One region of the Streptomyces sp. NBC_01176 genome, then DNA from elsewhere that is predicted to be linked to it. Evidence: riboswitches for the same ligand, from Rfam matches in the RefSeq annotation. Region 1 holds a riboswitch; each other region holds the start of a gene.
What was found. Region 1 has a riboswitch for thiamine pyrophosphate ahead of thiO (glycine oxidase ThiO). Riboswitches for the same ligand answer to the same signal wherever they lie in the genome.
Positions count from the first base shown of each region.

Region 2: another riboswitch for thiamine pyrophosphate. It lies ahead of OG199_RS08305 (purine-cytosine permease family protein); the one in region 1 lies ahead of thiO (glycine oxidase ThiO).
Region 3: another riboswitch for thiamine pyrophosphate. It lies ahead of OG199_RS13780 (thiamine ABC transporter substrate binding subunit); the one in region 1 lies ahead of thiO (glycine oxidase ThiO).

Region 1 covers NZ_CP108600.1:6,943,273-6,950,977, reverse strand. Annotated here, with positions in the region: gene OG199_RS30065 (hypothetical protein) at 1-516, opposite strand, end outside; gene metF (methylenetetrahydrofolate reductase [NAD(P)H]) at 573-1,496, opposite strand; gene thiE (thiamine phosphate synthase) at 1,695-2,339, opposite strand; gene OG199_RS30050 (Rv2175c family DNA-binding protein) at 2,434-2,799, opposite strand; gene OG199_RS30045 (FAD-dependent oxidoreductase) at 3,404-4,636, opposite strand; gene OG199_RS30040 (hypothetical protein) at 4,713-5,096, opposite strand; TPP riboswitch at 5,149-5,260, shown strand; gene thiO (glycine oxidase ThiO) at 5,258-6,436, shown strand; gene thiS (sulfur carrier protein ThiS) at 6,433-6,633, shown strand; gene OG199_RS30025 (thiazole synthase) at 6,637-7,431, shown strand; gene pknB (Stk1 family PASTA domain-containing Ser/Thr kinase) at 7,695-7,705, shown strand, end outside.
Region 2 covers NZ_CP108600.1:1,975,135-1,982,839, forward strand. Annotated here, with positions in the region: gene OG199_RS08285 (hypothetical protein) at 213-437, opposite strand; gene OG199_RS08290 (Lrp/AsnC family transcriptional regulator) at 629-1,108, opposite strand; gene OG199_RS08295 (ArgE/DapE family deacylase) at 1,231-2,505, shown strand; gene thiD (bifunctional hydroxymethylpyrimidine kinase/phosphomethylpyrimidine kinase) at 2,535-3,347, opposite strand; gene OG199_RS08305 (purine-cytosine permease family protein) at 3,453-4,847, opposite strand; TPP riboswitch at 4,837-4,931, opposite strand; gene OG199_RS08310 (maleylacetate reductase) at 5,152-6,258, opposite strand; gene OG199_RS08315 (type III PLP-dependent enzyme) at 6,353-7,570, opposite strand.
Region 3 covers NZ_CP108600.1:3,264,699-3,272,403, forward strand. Annotated here, with positions in the region: gene OG199_RS13765 (LAETG motif-containing sortase-dependent surface protein) at 44-727, shown strand; gene OG199_RS13770 (ABC transporter ATP-binding protein) at 982-2,097, opposite strand; gene OG199_RS13775 (ABC transporter permease) at 2,097-3,776, opposite strand; gene OG199_RS13780 (thiamine ABC transporter substrate binding subunit) at 3,752-4,846, opposite strand; TPP riboswitch at 4,924-5,042, opposite strand; gene rlmN (23S rRNA (adenine(2503)-C(2))-methyltransferase RlmN) at 5,082-6,188, opposite strand; gene OG199_RS13790 (DUF6928 family protein) at 6,396-7,154, shown strand; gene OG199_RS13795 (hypothetical protein) at 7,403-7,705, shown strand, end outside.

The DNA.
Region 1 (7,705 bases):
CTGGGGCTCGTACACGGCCGTGCCCCCGGTCGCCGTGAGGTCGCCGGAGCCGGTCGGCATGAACCGGTCGGAGTGCGCGGGCGTGAAGACGTCGTCCTCGCGGGCGTAGTCGTCGTCACCCTGCGGATACCCTGCGTCCTCGGCCGCCTCCTGCTCCGGCTCGAGGTCGGAGACCTCCTGCATCGGATCCTGGCGGTCCGGCTCGCCGCGACGGCGCTTGCTCCTGCCCGAACCCTTGTCCGGAGCCTTCTCGGCTGCCTGACGGTTGCCCACCGCCCAGCCGGCCGCGAAGCCGCGCCGGAACGACAGCGTGACGTACGTCTGGCCGACCGCGAAGGCGGCCGCGCCCAGACCGACGACGATCACGGACGGGATCAGCACACCGAGAACCACACCGGCGAAGCCGACGAAGGCGAGCAGCCGGTAGCGCAGCCGCGCCTTGTACTGCAGCAGAACCTCGCCGAGGAGCCACAGTGCGACGATGCCGAAAGCGATATAGAGGACCGTCAAGCCCATGTACGCCCCTCTCCCAGTGGCCGCTACGCAGTGTGTCGTACGCGGGTGCGGCCGGTCTAGGCCTGCTGTGAGTGGTGCAGGCCCAGATTCTCGTAGATTTCCAGCGTCGCCGTGGAGTTGTTCAGCGTAATGAAGTGCAGTCCGGGGACGCCCTCGTCCAGCAGCTTCGCGCAGAACTCCGTCGCGAACTCGATGCCAATGGAGCGTACAGCCGCCGGATCGTCTTTGGCTGTGAGGATCCGCTCTTTCAGGACGTCCGGGAACGAAGCGTTACTCAGCTGTGGAAGCCGTTCCAGCATCTTCACACTCGTCACCGGCATGACCTCGGGGATCACCGGCGTCCCGCAGCCCGCCGCCGCGACCCGGTCGCGCAGCCGGAGGTACGACTCGGGCTGGAAGAACATCTGCGTGATCGCGTAGTCCGCGCCGGCCCGGCACTTGTCGACGAAGTGCGCGACGTCCGTGTCCCAGCCGGTGGAGCGCGGATGCATCTCCGGGAAGGCGGCGACGCCCACGCAGAAGTCGCCGGACTCCTTGATGAGACGGACGAGTTCGGCCGCGTAGGTCAGGCCCTGGGGATGCGGCACCCACTCGCCCATGGGGTCGCCCGGCGGGTCTCCGCGGACCGCGAGCATGTTCCGGATCCCCGCGTCCGCGTACTGGCCGATGATGTTGCGCAGCTCGGCCACGGAGTGGTTGACGGCGGTGAGGTGGGCCACCGGCGTGAGCGTGGTGTCGGCGACGATCTGCTCGGTCTCCCTGACCGTGCCGGCGCGGGTGGAGCCGCCCGCTCCGTAGGTCACGGAGACGAAGTCGGGGGCGACGGCCTCTACCCGGCGCAGCGCGTTCCACAGGTTCCGCTCGCCCTTGGGGGTCTTCGGCGCGGAGAACTCGAACGAGTACGTCTTCTTGCCGGACGCGAGCATGTCGCTCACGATGCGTGCGCGGTCAGTCCTGGTGGAGGCAGATCCGAGGGCCATACTCGCAGGTTAGCCAGGGGGCGGCGGTCCCCCAACCGAACGGCAGTGAATTGTCTGATTCGTCGGCTTCTTGTCCACCCCTCGGACAGAGCGGGCCCGCGCCGACGGGCGGCGGGACGACCCGGCGGGCCACGGGTTCCGGCCGACGGGCCGCAGGCGGTCCGGCAAGCGGGCCACGGGCCGTGCGGCTCGGGGCGGTCAGGCCTGCCGCAGCCGCTTCGCGAACTCCGCGGCCGCCGCCGCGGGGTCGTCCGCCTCGGTGATCGCTCGTACGACGACGACACGGCGGGCGCCCGCCTCCAGCACCTCGTCGAGGTTGCCCAGGTCGATGCCGCCGATGGCGAACCAGGGGCGGTCGGTGTCCAGCGCGGCGGTGTGGCGGACCAGGTCGAGGCCCGGTGCGTGGCGGCCGGGCTTGGTGGGAGTGGGCCAGCAGGGGCCGGTGCAGAAGTAGTCCACGCCCTCCTGGACGGCGGCGGCCGAGGCCTCTGCCGCCGCGTGCGTGGAGCGGCCGATCAGGATTTCGTCGCCGAGGATGGCGCGGGCCGCGGGGACCGGGAGGTCCCCCTGGCCCAGATGGAGTACGTCGGCGCCGGCCGCGTGCGCGACGTCCGCCCGGTCGTTGACCGCGAGGAGCTTGCCGTGGCGGGCGCAGGCGTCGGCGAAGACCTGGAGGTGTTCCAGTTCCTCGGCCGCCTCCATGCCCTTGTCGCGCAGCTGCACGATGTCGACGCCACTCGCCAGAACGGCGTCCAGGAACTCGGCGAGGTCGCCCTGGCGCGTGCGCGCGTCCGTGCAGAGATAGACGCGGGCGTCGGCGAGGCGGGCGGCGTTCTCGGGCATGCGTGGGTCCCCCGTGTGCGGCGGTGCGTACGGACCACGGCGGCCGGGGTGGTCCGGGGCCGGCCGTGGTCCGTACGCCGGACGTGTTGTCGGATCAGACGGCGAGCGCCTGGGCGCGACGCTTCACCTCCGTGCCGCGATTCTCGCTCAGCGCCTGCGCGGGGGTGCCGGGCAGGGTCGGGTCGGAGGTGAAGAGCCACTCGAGCATCTCTTCGTCGGTGAAGCCGTCGTCCCGCAGGAGCGTCAGGGTGCCGGTGAGGCCCTTGACGACCTTGTCCTCGTCGATGAAAGCGGCGGGGACGTGCAGCGCGCGGTTCTCACCACGGCGTACGGCGATCAGCTGGCCTTCCTTGACCAGCTGCCGGACGCGCGTCACCTCGACGCCGAACTGTTCGGCGATGTCGGGGAGGGTGAGCCAGGCGGGGACGAGAGCATCGATCTTTGCGTCAATCTCGGTCACGGGACAAGCCTGCCATCCCGGACTGACACTCGGTACCCGAGCGCCACCCGTCCCGCGTCAGAAGTGCGTGAATCTCGCGGAATTCCGCCGAATTCCGGCGCGGCGGCACCCGCGCGGGCCGGGCGGCGGCCGGGCCGCCGCCCGGAGAGGGAACCGGTCGGCCCGGGGTCCGCCGACCGAGGGAACCCCCGGCCCGGGGCCGACTCCTCGGCGTCGCCCGCCCCAGGGAAGACGTCGGAACCCGCTCAGACCATGGCGCCCGTCGGACGGGAGACCCCACCGGCCCAGGGCCGACCCGTCAGCGGCGCCCACCCGAAGGACGACCTCGGAACCCGCTCAGACCATGGCGCCCGTCGGGCGGGAGACCCCACCGGCCATGCGCCGACCCGTCAGCGTCGCCCACCCGAAGGAAAACCTCGGAACCCGCTCAGACCATGGCGCCCGTCGAGCGGGAGACGCCCTGGGCCGACCCCTCGGCATCGCCCGCCCCAGCGGAAGGCCTCGGAACCCGCTCAGACCATGGCGTCCCTCAGACATGGGACCCCACCGGCCCAGGGCCGACCCCTCGGCGTCGCCCGCCCCAGCGGAAGGCGTCGGAGCCCGCTCAGGCCATGGCGTCCTTCAGAGGGCGGGACGGATTCGACAGGATCTCCGGGTCCAGCGGCATGCCCGCCTCGATCAGACGGCGCCCCTGGGCCAGGTCGCGGGGGCGGCCCACCGCCAGGAGGGCGACGAGGCGGGAGTCGCGCAGCCAGCAGACCGTCCAGGCGGCGCCCGAGGAGTCGCCGCGCCAGACGGTCGTGTCGGCGGGCGCGTGGTGGCCGACGTACTGGACGAAACGGCCGAACTGCTCGGACCAGAAGTACGGAACCGGGTCGTACGCCGCCGGGGCCTCGCCGATGATGTTCGCCGCCACCGTGCGCGGTCCCTGCAGGGCGTTGTCCCAGTGGTGGACGAGAAGGCGCTCCTCGTACCGGCCCGAGGGGAAGGAGGCGCAGTCGCCGACCGCGTAGACGTCCGGCAGGGAGGTGCGCAGGTGGCTGTCGGCCACGACCTCGCGGTGGGCGCCGAGCTCGATGCCGGAGCCGGCCAGCCAGGCGGTGGCGGGCCGGGCGCCGATGCCGACGACCACGGCGCCCGCGGGCACCCGGGACCCGTCGTCGAGCACCACGGCGCCGGGCTCGACGCGCTCCACGCGCGCGTGGGTGCGCAGCGAGGCCCCGCTGTCCGCGTACCAGGCGGCCATCGGCGCGGCCACCTCCGCGGGCAGCGCCCCGGCCAGTGGCCGGTCGGCGGCCTCGACGACCGTCACCGCGCACCCGGCCTCGCGCGCCGCCGTCGCGAACTCCGCGCCGATCCAGCCCGCCCCGACCACCACGATGTCGTGCTGCCGGGCGAGCACCGGGCGCAGCCGTTCGGCGTCGTCCAGGGTGCGCAGGAGGTGGACGCCGGGCATGCCCTGCGCGCCGGGGAGCTGGATCGGTTCCGCGCCGGTCGCCAGGACCAGGACGTCGTAGGGCACCGGTCCCGTGCCGGTGTCCAGCTCGTGGTCCCCGGGGCGCAGGCCCAGCGCCTCGCAGCCGAGCTTCAGTTCGATGCCCAGTGCCTCGAAGTCGATGTCGAAGGCGGAGTGCTCGGCCTTGCCGAGCAGCACCGCCTTGGACAACGGCGGCCGGTCGTACGGCTGGTGCGGCTCGGCGCCGATCAGTGTCACTCCGCCGGTGAAGCCCTGTTCGCGCAGGGCGACCGCGGTCTGTACGCCGGCCATGCCCGCGCCCGCGATGACGACCCGGCGTGCCGTAGGCCCCTGCGCTTGCCCCTGCGTCTGCTCGCTCACCTGATCACCATAGACACCTGACAATCCGTCAGTCAGCGGACGTGCTCAGTGACCTGTTCCACAATGCGACTCGGTGTCAGCCGGACCGTTCGACGCGGGCGGCCTGTGCGGGGCCTACGAGGGGTTCGCCCTGTTCCACCACGCTCGTCCCGCTGCCCGTCCGCGACTCCCACTCCCAGGTCTCCTCCAGCCGCAGCCGGCCGTCGGAGAGCTCCACCACGTCCGACACGCAGTGCCCGCCGGACGTGGTGCCGTCGCGTCCCAGCTGTACGTACCGGAAGTCGAGGCGGTCGCCCTCCCGGGTCCCCAGGAGACGGCCGCGGACGATGTCGCCACCCGCGTACTCGGCCCAGATCTCGCCGTCCTTCTCGTGGTACGTGAACCGGGTGCCGGTCCCGACCTGGCCCGGCGCCTGGTCGGCTACCGGGGCGAGGACGAGGCCGTCGAGCGAACGGGCCATGGGCGGAGGCTCCCTTACTGAGGCCCGCGGCAGCGAGCTAGGGTGGTCAACGTAGAGCACTCGCGGGAGCCCGGACGCACCGGGCTGAGAGGGAGGCTGGCGGCCTCCGACCGTACGAACCTGATCCGGGTCATGCCGGCGAAGGGAGGGGCTGGACGCCCATGTCGCATACACCGGCGGAGAGGTCCGTCACGTCCGACGTCCTGGTGGTGGGCGGCGGGATCATCGGCCTGGTCACGGCGTGGCGGGCCGCCCAGCGCGGGTTCACCACGGCGGTCGTGGACCCGGAACCGGGCGGCGGGGCCGCACAGGTCGCCGCCGGAATGCTCGCGGCCGTCACCGAGCTGCACTACGGCGAGCAGACCCTGCTGGGCCTGAACCTCGCCTCCGCGCGCCGCTATCCGGACTTCGTCGCCGAGCTCACCGAGGCGGCGGGCCAGGACCTCGGTTATCGCCGGTGCGGCACGCTGGCCGTCGCCCTGGACTCCGACGACCGCGCCCATCTGCGTGAACTGCATGCCCTGCAGAACCGTTCGGGGCTCGACTCGGAGTGGCTCAGCGGCCGGGAGTGCCGCCGGCTGGAGCCGATGCTCGCGCCGGGTGTCCGTGGTGGTCTGCGCGTCGACGGCGACCACCAGATCGACCCGCGCCGCCTCGCGAAGGCCCTGGTCACTGCGTGTGAGCGAGCCGGAGTGGTGTTCCACAGGACCTGGGCGGAGCGGCTGACCGTGGTCCGGGAGCGGGCCACCGGGGTCGTCACCGCGGGCGGCGACCGGCTGGAGGCGACGCAGGTGGTGCTGGCCGCGGGCAGCCTCAGCGGGAGACTCGAGGGCGTGCCCGACGACGTGAGGCCGCCCGTCCGCCCGGTGAAGGGGCAGGTGCTGCGGCTGACCGTGCCGAAGCGGTACGCGCCCTTCCTGAGCCGCACCGTGCGGGCCGTGGTCCGCGGCAGCCAGGTCTATCTGGTGCCGCGCGAGAGCGGCGAGCTCGTCGTCGGCGCGACCAGCGAGGAGCTGGGCTGGGACACCACGGTGACCGCGGGCGGGGTGTACGAGCTGCTGCGCGACGCCCATGAGCTGGTGCCCGGGATCACCGAACTGCCGCTGACCGAGACCCGGGCCGGACTGCGCCCCGGCTCGCCCGACAACGCTCCGCTGCTCGGCCCGACCGGGCTCGACGGACTGCTGCTGGCCACCGGCCACCACCGCAACGGCGTCCTGCTCACTCCCGTCACCGGGGACGTCATGGCGCACGTCCTCGCCTCGGGGGAGCTCCCCGAGGAAGCGCGCCCCTTCACTCCCCACCGGTTCAGCCCGACACGCACGGAGCAGCCCGTATGAACATCCTCGTCAACGGCGAGCGCCGGCTCGTCGCCGCGGGCACCGCCCTCGACACGCTCGTCGCCACGCTCACGGCGGCGCCCTCCGGCGTCGCGGCCGCGCTCAACGAGACGGTCGTCCCGCGCACCCAGTGGTCGTCCACGTCCCTGCGCGAGGGAGACCGTGTCGAAGTCCTCACCGCTGTCCAAGGAGGCTGACCCATGGCCGACGATCCGTTCGTCCTCGGAGGTACGTCCTTCACGTCCCGGCTGATCATGGGTACGGGGGGTGCGCCCAGTCTCGACGTGCTGGAGCGGTCGCTCGTGGCGTCCGGGACGGAGCTGACGACGGTCGCGCTGCGCCGGGTGGATCCCGCGGCGCACGGCTCCGTCCTGTCCGTGCTCGACCGGCTCGGCATCCGCGTCCTGCCGAACACGGCGGGGTGCTTCACCGCGGGCGAGGCCGTGCTGACCGCGCGGCTCGCTCGGGAGGCGCTCGGCACCGATCTGGTCAAGCTGGAGGTCATCGCCGACGAGCGCACCCTGCTGCCCGACCCGATCGAGCTGCTCGACGCCGCGGAGACGCTGGTCGACGACGGCTTCACGGTGCTGCCGTACACGAACGACGACCCCGTGCTCGCGCGGAAGCTGGAGGATGTCGGGTGCGCGGCGGTCATGCCGCTCGGCTCACCCATCGGTTCGGGCCTGGGGATCCGCAACCCGCACAACTTCGAGCTGATCGTGGAGCACGCGCGCGTGCCGGTGATCCTGGACGCGGGGGCCGGTACGGCGTCGGACGCGGCGCTGGCGATGGAGCTGGGGTGTGCCGGTGTGATGCTCGCCTCGGCCGTGACACGGGCGCAGGAGCCGGTGCTGATGGCCGAGGGCATGAGGCACGCCGTGGAGGCGGGGCGTCTCGCGCGGCGTGCGGGGCGGATTCCCCGGCGGCACTTCGCCTCGGCGTCCTCTCCCGCCGAGGGTCTGGCGCGGCTGGATCCGGAGCGGCCGGCCTTCTAGCGCGGCGGCGCCGGGCATCGCGGCGGCGGGGGACCGGTGCCCGCCGTGGCACCGATTCGTGCCGTCACGGGCTCCTCCTGGCGGTCGCGTGACGGCGGTTTCCGGCCAGTGGGAGCGTGGGGCTCCGGGTGGTGGGGGTCGCCGCCGGCGGAGCGGGCCGCGTCACCTCTTCGGCGCGATGTGCGTCACAGGTCGGCTGCAGTCCCGCCCCGGTACGGGCCACAGCGAGAGCGCCAACGGCGACGGCTCGTAGACTCGCTTGCGTGGATACGAC
Region 2 (7,705 bases), 5.0 Mb from region 1:
GTGATGTGCGCCACGCCGCCGCCCTCGAGGCGGTCGCGGCTCCCTCAACTCACGTGAGCCCCGGACCAATTGACGTGGCGTCACACACGCGAACCTAGGACCGGTCGACGCGACGTCACACACCCGCCCGACCGGGAGCACCGGTCACGCCCCGGCCACAGGCACCGGTCACCGCCCCGCCCACGGAAGCAGACGCGACCGTCCGGGCGCCCTCATCTCCCGGTCTCCGGCCCCCAGTACTCCGGGCCGATCCCCCGCCAGTCGATGAGCGGGGACACCGCGATGGTCAGCGGATCGACATCGAGCCCCGCACGCCGCAGGAACTCGGCCAGGTCGCCCAGGTTGTAGGCCAACCCGAGGCTCTCTCCGTGCACACGGACCCGGCGGCCACCTGTCGGCGCCGGCGGGGACACGATCACAGGCAGCGGTTCGGACATGAATCCAGCCTCGCCTCTCCGGTCCCGGCCTGCATCCCGGCCCGATGTCGTGCTCGTTCACCGCGCGCCGTCGTCGGGCCGCCGGAGGAGTGTGGGTTCGCCATGGCCGAATTCAATCACGTGTTCGATTTCCGGCGCGACCGTGCCCGTGGGAACTGCCTGCCGGAGGCGGCCGGGCGGGTCGCCGGCGGTCAGACCCGCGGCCGGTTGATCAGCCCGGACAGCACGATCACGCTCTCCGTCCGCTCGATGACCCTGGCCTCGCGCACCTGCTGGATGGCCCGTTCCAGATGCGGAATGTCCAGGGCCATCAGGTGCACCATCGCGTCGGCGGCCCCGGAGACCGTGTAGGCCTCGACCACCTCCGGCACGGCCTCCAGCTCACGTCGCAGTTCTGCGGGGGTCGGATTGCCCTTGCAGTACACCTCGGCGAAGGCCTCGGTCCGCCAGCCCAGCGCCTGGGTGTCGACGAGCGCGGTGAAGCCGCGGATCGTGCCGTCGGCCACGAGCCGGTCCAGGCGCCGCTTCGCCGCCGGCGCCGAGAGCCCGGCGGCACGGCCGATCTCCGCGTACGTGCTGCGCGCGTCGCGCAGCACGCACCGCACGATGTCCTCGTCGATGGAGTCCATGGCCACGTCGCTCGCCCCTTCCTCCGCGCAAGAAATCACCACGCAGGCCCAGTCTTCACAATAAATCGATCCTAGACGGAAACAAACGGCGATTGTTTGCGTACCGGAACTGTTCGTAGCATCCTCACGCCCCCTCGTCGTCCACCGCGGAAGGAGCGTGTGGCATGCGCGCAGTGCTCAGTGCCGAGGAGTCCGCAGCCCTGGAGGCCGTCGACGAAGCGGCCGTCGCCACGATGCTGCTCGACACCCTGGCCGTGCCGAGCGTGACGGGAAGCGCGGCCGAGTCCGAGCTGCAGCACCGTCTGGCGCGGGACCTCGGCCGGTCCGGCCTGGACATCGACCTGTGGTCGATGGATCTGCCCGCTCTGCGCGCCGAGCCCGGCTTCCCCGGCATGGAGGTACCGCGCGACGAGGCGTGGGGGCTCGTCGCGACACTGCCCGGCACCGAGGACGGTCCGACCATGATCCTCCAGGGCCATGTGGACGTCGTGCCGCCCGGTGACCTCGCGCAGTGGGCGGGCGCCCCCTTCGTGCCGAGCGTCCGCGGCGACGTCGTGCACGGCCGGGGCGCCTGTGACATGAAGGCCGGTGTCGTCGCCAACGTCGCCGCGCTCGCCGCGATCCGGGCCTCCGGGGTACGGCTGCGCGGCAGCGTGGCGGGCCACTTCGTGGTCGGCGAGGAGGACGGCGGGATAGGCGCCTTCGGCACCCTGCACCGTGGCCACACCGGCGACGCCTGCGTCATCAGCGAGCCGACCGGCGGCACGCTCGTCACCGCGAACGCCGGCGCCCTGACCTTCCGTGTCACCGTGCCGGGCCGGTCCACGCACGCGAGCACCCGGGACGCCGGGGTGAGCGCCATCGACGCCTACGCGCCGATCGCCGCCGCACTGGCCCGGCTGGAGGTCGCCCGCAGCGAGACGCCCGATCCCCTGATGGCCGAGTACCCCTTCCCGTACACCGTCTCCGTCGGGATGCTCCAGGCCGGCGACTGGGCCAGCAGCGTGCCGGGGCTGCTCGTCGCCGACGGCCGGCTCGGGCTGCGGCTCGGCGAGGACCCGGACGCCGCGCGCGCCGCGTTCGAACGCTGTGTGGCGGAGGCGTGCGCGGCCGATCCGTGGCTGCGCGGGCATCCCGCGGTCGTCTCGTGGCCCGGCGGCCAGTTCACCAGCGGGCGGCTCCCGGCCGGCCATCCCCTGCGCGAGACGGTCGGCACCGCGCACGCCGACGTCACCGGCGCGCCCGGGGCCCGGGAACGCGGCGCCCCCTACGGGAGCGACCTGCGTCTCTATGCCGGGGCGGGCATACCGACACTCCAGTACGGCCCCGGGGACGTACGTCTGGCCCACGGCCCCGACGAGCACGTGTCCCTCGCGGAGACGGTCGCCGTCGCCCAGGCGCTGGTCCTGGCGACACTGCGCACCGTGGGAACCTGCTAGGAACACGGACCAGGGCCCCCGAGGAACGTTCAGCGCCCCGCGCGCATCCGCCAGCCGTGGTCGACCGGTCCGAGTCCGGAACCGAGCGGGAAGCCCGCCGCGATCGCGCCCGTGACGTACTCCTTGGCCCGCCGCACCGCCTCCGGCACCGCCCGCCCCCGCGCCAGCTCCACCGCGACGGCCGAGGCCAGGGTGCAGCCGGTGCCGTGGGTGTGGCGGTTGTCGTGGCGCGGGGCCCGCAACCAGTGCTGTTCGGCGCCGTCGGTCAGCAGGTCGACGGCCTCGCCGGGCAGATGGCCGCCCTTCACGAGGACCCAGCGGGGGCCGTAGGACAGCAGCCGTTCCGCGGCGCGGCCCATGTCCCGCTCGTCCGTCACCTCGATTCCCGTGAGCTCTGCGGTCTCGTCGAGATTCGGCGTGACCACCGTCGCGACCGGCAGCAGCGCGGCCCGTACGGCGTCCAGCGCGTCGTCGGCCAGCAGCCGGTCACCGTGCTTGGAGACGCTCACCGGATCCACCACCACGGGCGCGGCGACGTCCGACAGCAGCTCGGCGACGGTCTCGACGAGCAGCACGGAGCCGAGCATGCCGGTCTTCACCGCCTGCACCCCGATGTCGTCCACGACGCTGCGGTACTGCGCGCGCACCGCCTCCGCGGGAAGTTCCCAGGCTCCCTGCACACCGAGGGAGTTCTGCGCGGTGACCGCGGTCAGCACGCTCATCCCGTGCGCGCCGAGCGCCAGCATGGTCTTGAGGTCGGCCTGGATGCCGGCGCCGCCACCCGAGTCCGAACCGGCGACGGTCAGGACGCGGGGCGGGGCGGCGGGCGTGTTCGAGGACATGACGGGTTCGCTCCGTACGAGAGACGAGACGGATGAGGCGGGCGGGTGAGGCGGGACGGGTGAGGGGTGCGGGACGACAGGGCCCGTGGCCGGCCGCGGCCGTGGTCAGCGACGCAGCCGCAGCGGCGCGTACACCGCGAGGGCCGCGAGGAACGCCACCCCGTAGGCGAGGTCCGCTCCGTGCAGGGCGCGGGCGACCGGACCGACGTACAGGCTGGTGCTCATGAACGGCACCGCCGCGGCGAAGGCGCCGACGAACGCCACCAGCGCGGGCCACCACGGCTGCGGGCGGGCGCTCTCGGCGGACAGGTCGATCGGTGCGCCGGCGCGCGCCCTGGCCCGGACGAGCCAGTCGACGGCGACGATCGCGACGAACCCGGGGATCCAGTAGCCGACGAGCAGCAGCACGTTCTGGAACCGGGTCGTGGTGTCGGCGGCGTGCATCCAGAGCACCAGCGGGAAGCCGAGGACGGCCGCCAGCGCGGCGGCGGCCGGGCGCGGCAGGCGTACGCCCATGGTCTGCAGGGCGAGCGAGCCGCTGTAGTCGTTCATGGCGTTGCTGCTCAGCGCGGCCAGGGCCACGGCGAGCAGCCCGAAGGCGCCGAGGACACCGCCGCCGAGCAGGGTGTCGACGCCGCGGGCGGTCTGGTCGGTGAAGACGGAGGCGCCCCACAGGCCGAGCGCCTGGACGGCCACGAAGGACACACTGACACCGGCGAGCGTGCACCAGAACATGCGCGGCCGGGATGCCGTGCGCGGCAGATAACGGCTGAAGTCGCTGGCGTAGGGGGCCCAGGACAGCGCCAGGCTGAGGGCGATGGTGCAGGTCAGGACGAACGCCCCGGCCCGGTCGGCGCCGTGCGCGGAGGCGGTGGCGGCGGGGTGGTCGCCGTTCAGGAGCTTCACCGTCAGCGCGGCGAAGGCGGCGGCGAGGGCGAACGTCATCACGGTCTGGAGCCGGTGGATCACCTCGTACCCGAGGACGCCGAGCGCTCCCTGCGCGCCCATCATGACCAGCACTCCCAGCCAGAACGGCCAGCCGCACAGCTGGGCCAGCGCGTCCCCGCCGAACAGGCCGATCAGGGCGTCCCAGGCGATCGAGGACAGCCACTGGAGCGCACCCGGCACCAGCACGGCCCGCCCGAACGCGAGCCGGGCGAGCGGCAGCTGTCCGGCGCCGGTCTGGCTGCCCCAGGTGCCGAGGTACGCCGTCGGCACCGCGCCCAGCAGGGTGCCCAGCACGACGGCGGTCAGCGCGGTGGAGAAGTCCAGGCCGAGCGCGACGCCCACGGTGCCGGTGAAGACACCGGTCATCGTCAGGTTGGGGGCGAACCACACGGTGAACAGGCGGCCGGGGCCGCCGTAGCGGTGGTCCTCCGGCACCGGGGCGATGCCGCGCGCCTCGACGCGCAGATCGCCGGGAGCCTCGGGCATCCGCCCGTCGAAGACGCCCTGCGGGCCCCCGACGGCCACTTCACCACGGGCATACGGCAACGACATGAGACATCCCTCCGCCAGTCCTAACTGGTTCAGGTTCGACGGGTGTGATCTCAGCCCTCGTGCGGGGCACCCCGTGTCCGGTTCGGCGTCAGGATAGCCCGGTCCGCGCGTTCGTCCCAGGCAGGGTGCGCACCGACCGTGCGCGTGGGAGCGCGGGGCCGGCGAATCGGCGCGGGGTCCGCGGGGTCCGCGGGGTCCGCGGGGTTCGTCGGGTGCGCGGGGTGCGCGGGGTGCGCGGGGTGCGCGGGGTGCGCGGGGTGCGCGGGGTCGATGCGTGGTGGACGGCGGGCGATGCGCCGCGGCGCTAGGAGCCGACGCGCGGCTCCCAGCCCTCGTACGCCGCTGTCAGCAGGCCCAGCACGCCGTGCGCGGTGACCTCGCGCGGGTTCGGGTATGCCTGGCCGGCGACCTGTGCTGCGGCCACCGCCAAGTCGGCCTCCTCCAGGCCGAGTTCGGCGAGGGTACGGGGTGCGCCCAGACCTCCGGCGAACTCCCGCAGGGCGCGGGGGACGTCGTCCGTGCCGAGCACCCGGGACAGAGTGGCGATCGCCCGGGGCGCGGCGGGCGCGTTGTAGGCGAGGGCGTAGGGCAGGACCACGGTGTGCGTCTCGGCGTGCGGCAGGCCGAAGGTGCCGCCGAGGACGTGGCACAGCTTGTGGTGCAGGCCCATGGTGGTCGCGCCGAGGCAGGCGCCGCACAGCCACGCGCCGTACAGGGCGCGGCTGCGCGCGTCGAGGTCGCCGGGGTCGGCGGCCACGTCCGGCAGGGCGCCCGTCATCGCCCGGACGCCCTCCCCGGCCATGAGGGAGACGAGGGGCGAGGCATCGGGCGCGTACAGGGCTTCGACGGCGTGCGCGAGGGCGTTGACGCCGCTGGTCACGGAGAGGGGGACGGGGAGACCGAGGGTGAGCTCGGGATCGTAGACGACGCTTCGGGGCTGGACGACGAGGTCGCGTCCGGTGCGCTTGGCGCCGTCTTCGGTCAGGCCCCACACCGAGGTCATCTCGGAGCCGGAGTAGGTGGACGGTACGGCGATCAGCGGCAGCCCGGTGCGCAGCGCGATCGCCTTGCCGAGGCCGATCGCGGAGCCGCCCCCGACCGCCACACAACCGTCGGCGCGCATCTCGCGGGCCACCTCGACGGCCTGGGCGGCGACCTCGGCGGGTACGTGCATCCGGGCCTCGGCGTGCAGCCCCGCGCACTGGCCGCCCAGCGCGTCGGCGACCGCCCGTGCGGTGGCCTCGCCCCGGCCGCCGCAGACCACCAGCACCCTGTGCAGACCGAGCCGGGCGACCTCGCCGGGGGTCGCGGACACGGCGGCGCCGGGCCGGAAGACGACCCGGCCGGGCCGGGTCTCGTACGAGAAGTCGAGCGGGTTGTCTGTCGTGAAGTCGGTCGGTTCGACGGTCATGCCACTCTCCTGGTCCGGCACACGATCCTGCCAGGCGTGTCCGAGGATGCGCCGCCGCGCTCCCGACGGCAACTCCTGGTGTTCGGTCGCACGGTCATCGGGACCGGTCGCCGCCGGCGCCCGCGTCCAGGAAGTGGAACCCGGGTTCCGGATAGCGCGCGGGGGCCGGGTGCGGGGCGGACGAGATGTAGGCGCCCGCGAGGGAGAACACCACGCGGTCGCCGGCCCGCAGTCCCTGCGCCCGGACGTCGCGGACCAGGACGTCCTTCGGCGTGCTCAGCTGGCCGGTGAGGGTGGCGCGCTCCCTCCGCACCACGGGACGCGGCCAGGAGTACGGCCACGGCTCCACTTCGAGAACGGACCAGGGCTGGTCGTGCCGCCCGTTCACCGGGGTGCTCAGGTGGACGGCGCCGCCGCGGATGACGGCGAAGTCCTCGCTGGAGCCGTGCTCGACGTCCAGTACCTCGCTCGCGTACCAGCCGCAGTACGCGGTCAGCGCGCGGCCGGGCTCGATCCGCAGCGTCAGTTCCGGGTGGGCCGCGGCGAGTCGGGCGAGGCCCTCGCCGTAGGCGTGCCAGTCGAAGCGGCGCTCGGGGCGGTCGTAGTCCACCGCCATGCCGCCCCCGAGGTCCACCTCGGTGAGCTGAAGGCCGTTCCGGGCGGCCAGTTCCAGGGTCCAGGCGACGACGGACTCGGCCAGCGCCACATGCTCCTCGGCGTGCACCCCGTTGGCCAAGTGGGCGTGGACACCGCGCAGTTCGAGGCTCGGATAACTGCCGTCCGTGAGCAGGCCGACGATCACGTCGGCACGGGCCGGATCGAGGCCGGAGGGGGTGGCGGACCCGCCGCCGTCCGCCGCGAGGAGGCCGTCAACCGGGAGGTCGAACCGGAGCAGCACCGCCACCCGGCGGTCCGGAGCGTGCCGCTGGGCCAGCCCGGCCAGCATGTACAGCTCGTACTCGCTCTCGACCTGGAAGCGTGTCACGCCCCGCTCCAGCGCGTCCGCCAGCTCCGTCGGGGTCTTCTCCGTGCCTCCGAAGACCCGCGGGCGGTCCACGGCGGCCTCGGCGACATGGTCCAGTTCGATGCCGGAGGACACCTTGTAACCGTCGACGTACGGGCCGAGTTCGGCCAGGATCTCCGGTTCCCCGTTGGCCTCGACCGCGTAGTACAGCTCGACGCGATCCGGCAGCGCGGCTCTGACGGAAGCGGCGTGGGCGCGCAGTGCCACCAAGTCGTATATGTAGGCGGGCAGTTCCGTGGGCGACAGGGAGAGGATGCGGTCGCGCACCGCGCGCGGGGGTGTGATCATTGGGGCACTCCGGGTCGTATGGCGCGGGATGTCGTGGGCACGCGACGCGGGTGGCGAGCGGCCGGAGGGCATCGCCGACCGGCCGGCGCGCGATACGGGGAGCAGGGCCACGTCGGATACGCGGAGCAGGACCGC
Region 3 (7,705 bases), 3.7 Mb from region 1:
CCCCTCAAACCCCCCGCAGTTGCGCAATCTGTGAAGGGCAATCGTGTCCATATCTCGCCGTACCGCACGTTCAGTGCGCATCCTCGGTGTTGCCTCCGCCACGGCCGCGCTCGCGCTCGGTGTCGCCGGCAACGCACTTGCTTGCAATATCCGTGACTTCTCGGCCGTCGCCTCGTGCGACGACAACGGGAAGGGCATCATCACCGTGACCGACAACGACGCCTCCGGCGTCGAGGCCACGGTCTCCGTCTTCCTCGAGACCAACGGCGCGGACGCCCGCCAGGTCGGCTCCGAGACGGTCAAGGGCACCCGCGAGGGCGCCACTGTCACCTTCTCCGAGGACTGGGCGCCCAACGCCACGTACCGTATCCACGTCACGGCCGGGAAGATCGTCAACGAGGACGTCACGCCCCAGCTGACCACGCCCTCCAAGGCGTGCAAGTCCGAGGAGACGCCCTCTCCGACGCCGAAGCCGTCGGAGACCTCCTCCTCGCCCGCCCCCTCGGAGTCGGCTTCCGCGACCCCGTCGGAGTCGGAGAGCAGCGCCGCGCCCGCGACGCCTGGAGACAACGCCCCGTCCCCCGCGGTCGGTGACTCCAACCTCGCCGAGACCGGTGCGAACTCCAACACCCCGATGATCGCCGGCATCGCCGGTGCCTTCGTGGTCGTCGGCGGCGGAGCGGTCTTCTTCGGTATGCGCCGCCGCGGCGCCTCGAAGACCGGCTGAACCGCACCACGCCTGTAGGACCGTGTGGCCCGTCCCCTCCCGGAGGGGGCGGGCCACACGTCTGTGCGGAGCACTGGTCGCAGACCGTCCACCACCCGAAGACGGCCCGCGAGGCCGGCGGGGGCCTCTTCCTGACAGTGGCCCGCAGGTCCGTACACGCCACGCCTCGGCCGCGTCACCGGCATCCCGATGGCGTGCGGCGCGGTCACGGTGCCGCACGGACGCCCCGCCCAGTGGTCGTGGTGGTCGGAGGTCTACCCGGCCGAGGCGTCCCCGAGCACGACGACCTCGGCCGCGTCGAAGGCCACCGCGACCTGGTCGCCGGGCGCGGGCGCCTCCCGCAGCGCGCACGCCGCCTCCAGCCGCGGCGCGCCCTCCGGCTGAAGGTGGACGGCGACGTGGGTGCCCCGGAAGGTGCGCGCGGTCACGGTGCAGGGCAGCCCGTCCTCGGCGGCGACCAGCCGTACGCCCGCGGGCCGCACGAGCAGCGTGCCGGGCCCCTGCGGGGTGCCGTCGGGTACCGGGAGCTTCCCCCACGGCGTGTCCGCCACCCGGCCTGTCACCGTCGCGTCGACGACGTTGTCGAAGCCGAGGAAGCGTGCCACGAACTCGTCCGCCGGATGCTGCCAGACCTCAAGGGGCGTACCGGACTGGGCGATTCGCCCGTCGCGCATCACCACGACCCGGTCGGCCAGCGCGAAGGCCTCGCCCTGGTCGTGCGTGACGGCGAGCACGGTCGTGCCCAACCGGCCGAAGAGCTCCCGGAGTTCGACGACCAGTCGTTCGCGCAGCGAGCGGTCGAGCTGGCCGAGCGGTTCGTCGAGCATCAGCAGCCGGGGGCGAGGGGCGAGGGCACGGGCCAGCGCGACCCGCTGCTGCTCGCCTCCGGACAGGGCCGCGACGGCCCGGGAGGCGGCGCCGGGCAGCCCGACGAGTTCCAGCAACTCACCGACGCGCACCGCCTGTTGTTGCTTCGACGCGCCGTGCATCCGGAGCCCGAAGGCGACGTTGCCGCCCACGTCGCGCTGCGGGAAGAGCTGATGGTCCTGGAACATCAGCCCGACGCCCCGGCGGTGCGCGGGCACCTCCGCCTGGTCGTGGCCGGCCAGGAGCACACGGCCCGCGTCGAGCGGCTGCAGTCCGGCCACCGCCCGCAGCAGCGTGGACTTGCCGCTGCCGCTCGGCCCGAGCACGCACACGATCTCGTGCTCGGCGACCTCCAGATCGACGGCGTCCAGCACGGGCCGGCCGCCGAAGCGCACGGTCGCGGCCTCGATGCCGAGCAGAACGTCCGACGCCGACGCGGACGCCGACGCCGCTGCCCCCGCCCCCGTCGCCCCAGCCGTCGCCTTCGTGACGAGCTTCGCCATCAGAACTCCCCCGTCCGGTCGGTCCGCACGCGCTCCAGCAGCAGCAGCGCCACCGCGCACACCACCATCAAGATCGTCGAAAGTGCCATCGCCTGCCCGTAGTTGAGGTCCCCGGCGCGCCCGAGCAGCCGCGCGACCGCGACCGGCAGCGTCGGGTTGTCGGGGCGCGCGATGAAGACGGTCGCCCCGAACTCACCGAGCGACACGGCGAAGGCGAACCCCGCCGCGATCAGCAGCGCCCGTCGCACCATCGGCAGATCGACCTCCCGCCACACCCGCCACGGCGAGGCCCCGAGCACCGACGCCGCCTCCCGCAGCCGTCCGTCCACGGCCCGCAGCACGGGCAGCATCGTCCGTACGACGAAGGGGACGCCCACCAGCGCCTGCGCGAGCGGCACCAGGATCCAGCTGCTCCTGAGGTCGAGGGGCGGCTCGTCCAGCGCGATCAGGAACCCGAAACCGACGGTCACGGCGGACACACCGAGCGGCAGCATCAGCAGTGCGTCGAAACCCCGTACGAGCCGACCGGCGCGGCCGGTGAGAGCGGCGGCCGCCAGACCTCCGATGACCACGGCGATCGCGGTGGCGGCGAGCGCGTACTCCAGCGAGTTGCCGATCGCCTCGATCGGGGCCACCAGGAAGATGCCGCCGTCGTCGGAGGCGAGCGCCCTGTAGTAGCCGAGTCCGAAGCCGCCGGGGGTGTCCAGGGATCGCTGGACCAGGACTCCGAGCGGCAGCACGAGCAGGACGGCGATGCTCGCGAGCACTCCCGTGAGCAGTGCCCACTGCCCGGCCCCGCGCGGCCGGCGGGCGGTCGTCTCCGGGGCCACCAGACGCAGGGCGGTCTCCCGGCGGCGTACGGTCGCGGCGTGGACGGCGAGGATCGCGCCGACGGCCACGAACTGGATGATCGTCAGCACCGCCGCCGTCGCGAGGTCGAAGATCTCCGAGGTCTGCCGGTAGATCTCGACCTCGAGGGTGGAGAAGGTCGGCCCGCCGAGGATCTGGACCACCCCGAACGAGGTGAAGGTGAAGAGAAAGACCATGAGCGCGGCGGCGGCGACGGCCGGGCTCAGGGCCGGCAGCGTCACCGTGCGCCAGGCCGCGAACCGGGAAGCGCCGAGCATGCGCGCGGCCTCCTCCTGGCGCGGGTCGAGCTGCGACCAGAGCCCGCCGACCGTGCGGACGACCACCGCGTAGTTGAAGAAGACGTGCGCGAGCAGGATCGCCCAGACGGTGGTGTCGAGCCGGACGCCCCACAGGCCGTCCAGGAGTCCCCCGCGGCCGATGAGCGCCAGGAACGCCGTGCCGACGACGACGGTGGGCAGTACGAACGGGACGGTCACCACCGCGCGCAGCACCTGCTTGCCCCGGAAGTCGAAGCGCGCGAAGACATACGCGCCGGGGAGCGCGATCAGCAGCGTGAGCGCTGTCGAGGCGAGCGCCTGCCAGGTGGTGAACCACAGCACGTGCCGGATGTCGGCCTGGCCGAGCACCTCGCCGATCCGTCCGAGCCGCCAGACCCCGTCGACCTCGAGACCGCGGGCCACGATCGCCGCGACGGGGTAGGCGAAGAAGACGGCGAAGAACACGACCGGCAGGGCCATGAGCCACAGCCGCGTCGCGCTCCCACGCCTCCTGGGCGCCGCCTCGGCTACTTCAGTACGAGCGAGGTCCACGACTTGACCCACTGGTCACGGTTCTTGGCGATCTCGGCGGGGGCCAGGGTCTCGGGGTGCGCGGCCTGCGGGCCGAACTTCACGAACACCTCGGGCACCTTCGCGGTCTCACGCACCGGGTACACGAACATGTTCAGCGGCATGTCCTCCTGGAACCTGAGGCTGATGAGGAAGTCGAGGAGCGCCTTGCCGCCCTTCGTGTTCTTCGCGTTGTCCAGCAGCCCCGCGTACTCGACCTGGCGGAAGCAGGTGCCGTTCGCGACCCCGGTCGGCGCGGTCTTCGGCTTCGGGTCGGCGTAGACCACCTCGGCGGGCGGCGAGGAGGCGTACGAGACGACCAGCGGCCGGTCGGCCTTGGCCTTCTTGCCGCCCGCGGAGCCCGAGAACTCGTCGTTGTAGGCCTGCTCCCAGCCGTCGACCACCTTCACGCCGTTGGCCTTGAGCTTCTTCCAGTAGCCCTGCCACCCGGCGTCCCCGTACTTCGCGGCGGTGCCGAGCAGGAAACCGAGGCCGGGCGAGGACGTGGACGCGTTCTCGGTGACGAGGAGGTTCCTGTACGCGGGCTTGATCAGGTCGTCGAAGGAGGTGGGCGGGGCCAGCTCGTGCTTGCTGAAGTAGGCCTTGTCGTAGTTGACGCAGATGTCGCCGGAGTCGATGGGCGTGACCCGGTGCTTCTCCTGGTCGACCCGGTAGCGCTGGACGATCTGGTCGGAGCCCTTGGGCTCGTACGGCTGGAACAGCCCGTTGTCGAGCGCCCGGGAGAGCAGGGTGTTGTCGACGCCGAAGAAGACGTCGCCCTGCGGGTTGTCCTTGGTCAGGATGGCCTTGTTGACGGCCTGGCCGGCGTCGCCGTCCTTGAGGATCCTGACCTTGTAACCCGACTCCTGCTCGAAGGCGTGCAGCACGCTCTTGGAGTAGGCGAAGGAGTCGTGGCTGACGAGGGTCACGGTCCTGGAGTCGGCGGCCTTGTCGCCGGAACCGGACGAGCCGCACGCGGACAGCGTGACGAGACCCAGTGCGACGACCAGGGCCGCGGTCGTCCGCCTCTTGGTGCTCACTTTGGTGCTCACTGGATTCCTCCTGGGGTGACCAGGAAGAGACGCGGCCCTGCCCGGGAACTCGGCGGTTCCCGGGCAGGGCGCAACAGCTTGAGTGATGCCCGAACTTCCTACCCAGAATGACCTGGGCGAGGTTCAGAGGGTCTGCGGCCCACCGGTGCTCCGGCTGCCGCACTCTCAGCGCTGTGGCGCTCCCCTGTCGGAATATGAAGATGTCGGAATATGAAAATGTACGTGCCGGGTCAGACTACCGCTCGGTCGCCGCGAGCTGGCCGCACGCCCCGTCGATCTCCTGGCCCCGGGTGTCCCGGACGGTGACCGGCACGCCGTGGGCCGCGATGGCCTCGACGAACGCCTTCTCGTCCTCGGGCCGCGAGGCGGTCCACTTCGAGCCCGGGGTCGGGTTCAGCGGGATGAGGTTGACGTGCACGGGCTTGCCCCTGAGCAGCCGCCCGAGCCGGTCACCGCGCCACGCCTGGTCGTTGATGTCCCGGATGAGGGCGTACTCGATGGAGAGCCGGCGCCCCGACTTGGCCGCGTACTCCCAGCCCGCGTCGAGCACCTCCCGCACCTTCCACCGTGTGTTCACGGGGACGAGGGTGTCGCGCAGCTCGTCGTCCGGCGCGTGCAGGGAGATGGCGAGGCGGCACTTGAAGCCCTCGTCGGAGAACCGGTGGATGGCCGGGACCAGTCCGACCGTCGACACGGTGATGCCGCGCTGGGAGAGTCCGACGCCGTCCGGCTCGGGGTCGGTGAGCGCGCGGATGGCGCCCACGACCCGCTTGTAGTTGGCGAGCGGCTCTCCCATACCCATGAAGACGATGTTGCTCAGCCGCGCCGGGCCCCCGGGGATCTCCCCGTCCCGCAGCGCCCGCATGCCGTCCACGATCTGGTGCACGATCTCGCCGGTCGACAGGTTCCGGTCGAGCCCGGCCTGGCCGGTGGCACAGAACGGGCAGTTCATCCCGCACCCCGCCTGGGAGCTGATGCACATGGTCACCCGGTCCGGGTAGCGCATCAGCACGGACTCGACGAGCGTGCCGTCGAAGAGCCGCCACAGGGTCTTGCGCGTGGTCTCCTGGTCGGTCGACAGATGCCGCACGACGGTCATCAGCTCGGGAAGCAGCGCTTCCTGGAGCTTGCCGCGCGCGGCGGCCGGGATGTCCGTCCACTCCGCGGGATCGTGCGCGAACCGCGCGAAGTAGTGCTGCGAGAGCTGCTTGGCGCGAAACGGCTTCTCCCCGATCGCGGCAACGGCCTCCTTACGCTCGGCGGGCGTGAGGTCGGCAAGGTGCCGCGGCGGCTTCTTGGCTCCGCGGGGGGCGACGAATGTGAGTTCTCCGGGCTTCGGCATAACCCTTCCAGTGTCGCAGATCAACTCGGGGAGCCCAGGCCAGAGCGGGGTGGGGGTGGTCACCCACGGGTGCCGCCTGTCAGCTTTGGTCGACCTCGCACGGCCCAGGGACGGCCCAGCACGGTCCTCGGTCGGACCCTCGTGGCGATGTCAGTGCCGGTGGCTATGGTGCGACGACCATCGAGCGCGACTCATCGGGGAGGGGCCATGGGAGCCAAAACGGGACTGCTCATCTACGCAAACGGCGAGGTGCCGGCCCTGCTGCGGCAGGCGGGGGCGGCGGACCTGGCGCGGACGTCCGAGATGATGCGGCGCCTTTACCCGGGCTGGGAGATCGAACAGCTCCCCGGCTCGACGCTGGGGGGCGGCGTGTACCCGCCGAAAGACACGGCGTACGCAGCGAGCCGACCGGGCGTGGAGATCGTCTGCGACCAACGGGTGATGATCGACTTCCCGTCCCAGCTTCCCGAGCACCTCGTCGCGGCGAGCGCCGGCCGACGGCTCGTCCTGCACGCCATGCACAGCGTCGTCGACTGGCTCGCGTTCGCGGTGTGGGAGGACGGGCGCCTGGTCCGCTCCCTGAGCCTGTCGCCGGACAGCGGCATCATCGAGAACCTCGGCGAACCGCTCCCCTTCGAGCTGCCCTACTGGGCCGGCGACCGCCCCGCGGACATCGCCCCCTGGCCCGACGAGGACGAAGAGCCGTACCCGCTGCCCTTCCACCCGTTGGACCTAGGCGAAGATGCCCTCCGCGCACTCTGCGGCTTCGTCCAGGAGGGCCGCCCCGAACCTGACGACATCAACGCATACGGCATCGACCTCCACGGATTCCACGTGCGGGACCCTCACGGGCCTGACCCTGCGGAGGAAGAAGCGAAGTTGAAAAAGATCATGGAAACCATGGGGTCGCCGCGCTTCTACACGCTGGGCCCCGATGGCTCGCTGATCGAGCGCGACGGCCTGTAGCCCACGACCGCTTCGTCCCGAAGCAGCGCGGGCCCGTGCTCAGCCTTGGCCCGGTGTGCTCCTCACCTGCGCTGACAGGCCGCAGACGCCGCGGTCCGTCGGCGTTGTCATGCGGTTGAACACTCGCGACTGCCGCTCCTCGCGTGCGCGAAACACCGGTGCGGGAGCACTGAAGGCTGCCTTACGATCCGTACTGCCTGCGTCGGCCGGCCCGCAGCACCAGCCCGTTGTGAAGGGGGCCACCCCCAGTGTGGGACGGAGCGTTCTACCGCGTCCGACGTGACGATTACGAGATCTGCTTCGTCCCCGACGCCGGGATGCCTCTTGACGAAATCGATGACGTCGACATGTGGGTGATCTTCAACAACGGGCACCGCTGGTCGGGGACGATCCACACCCTGGATGTCGTGCATCGCCTCATGGATCGTTGGCAGCAGACCGGCGAATGCCTTGGGGGCAGGTTCTTCTACACCTGGGATGGACTGATCGTCCGCGACAGAGGCATCGCCGGGATGGTCGATGTCGTCGACAACCTTGTTCGGAGCGGTGAC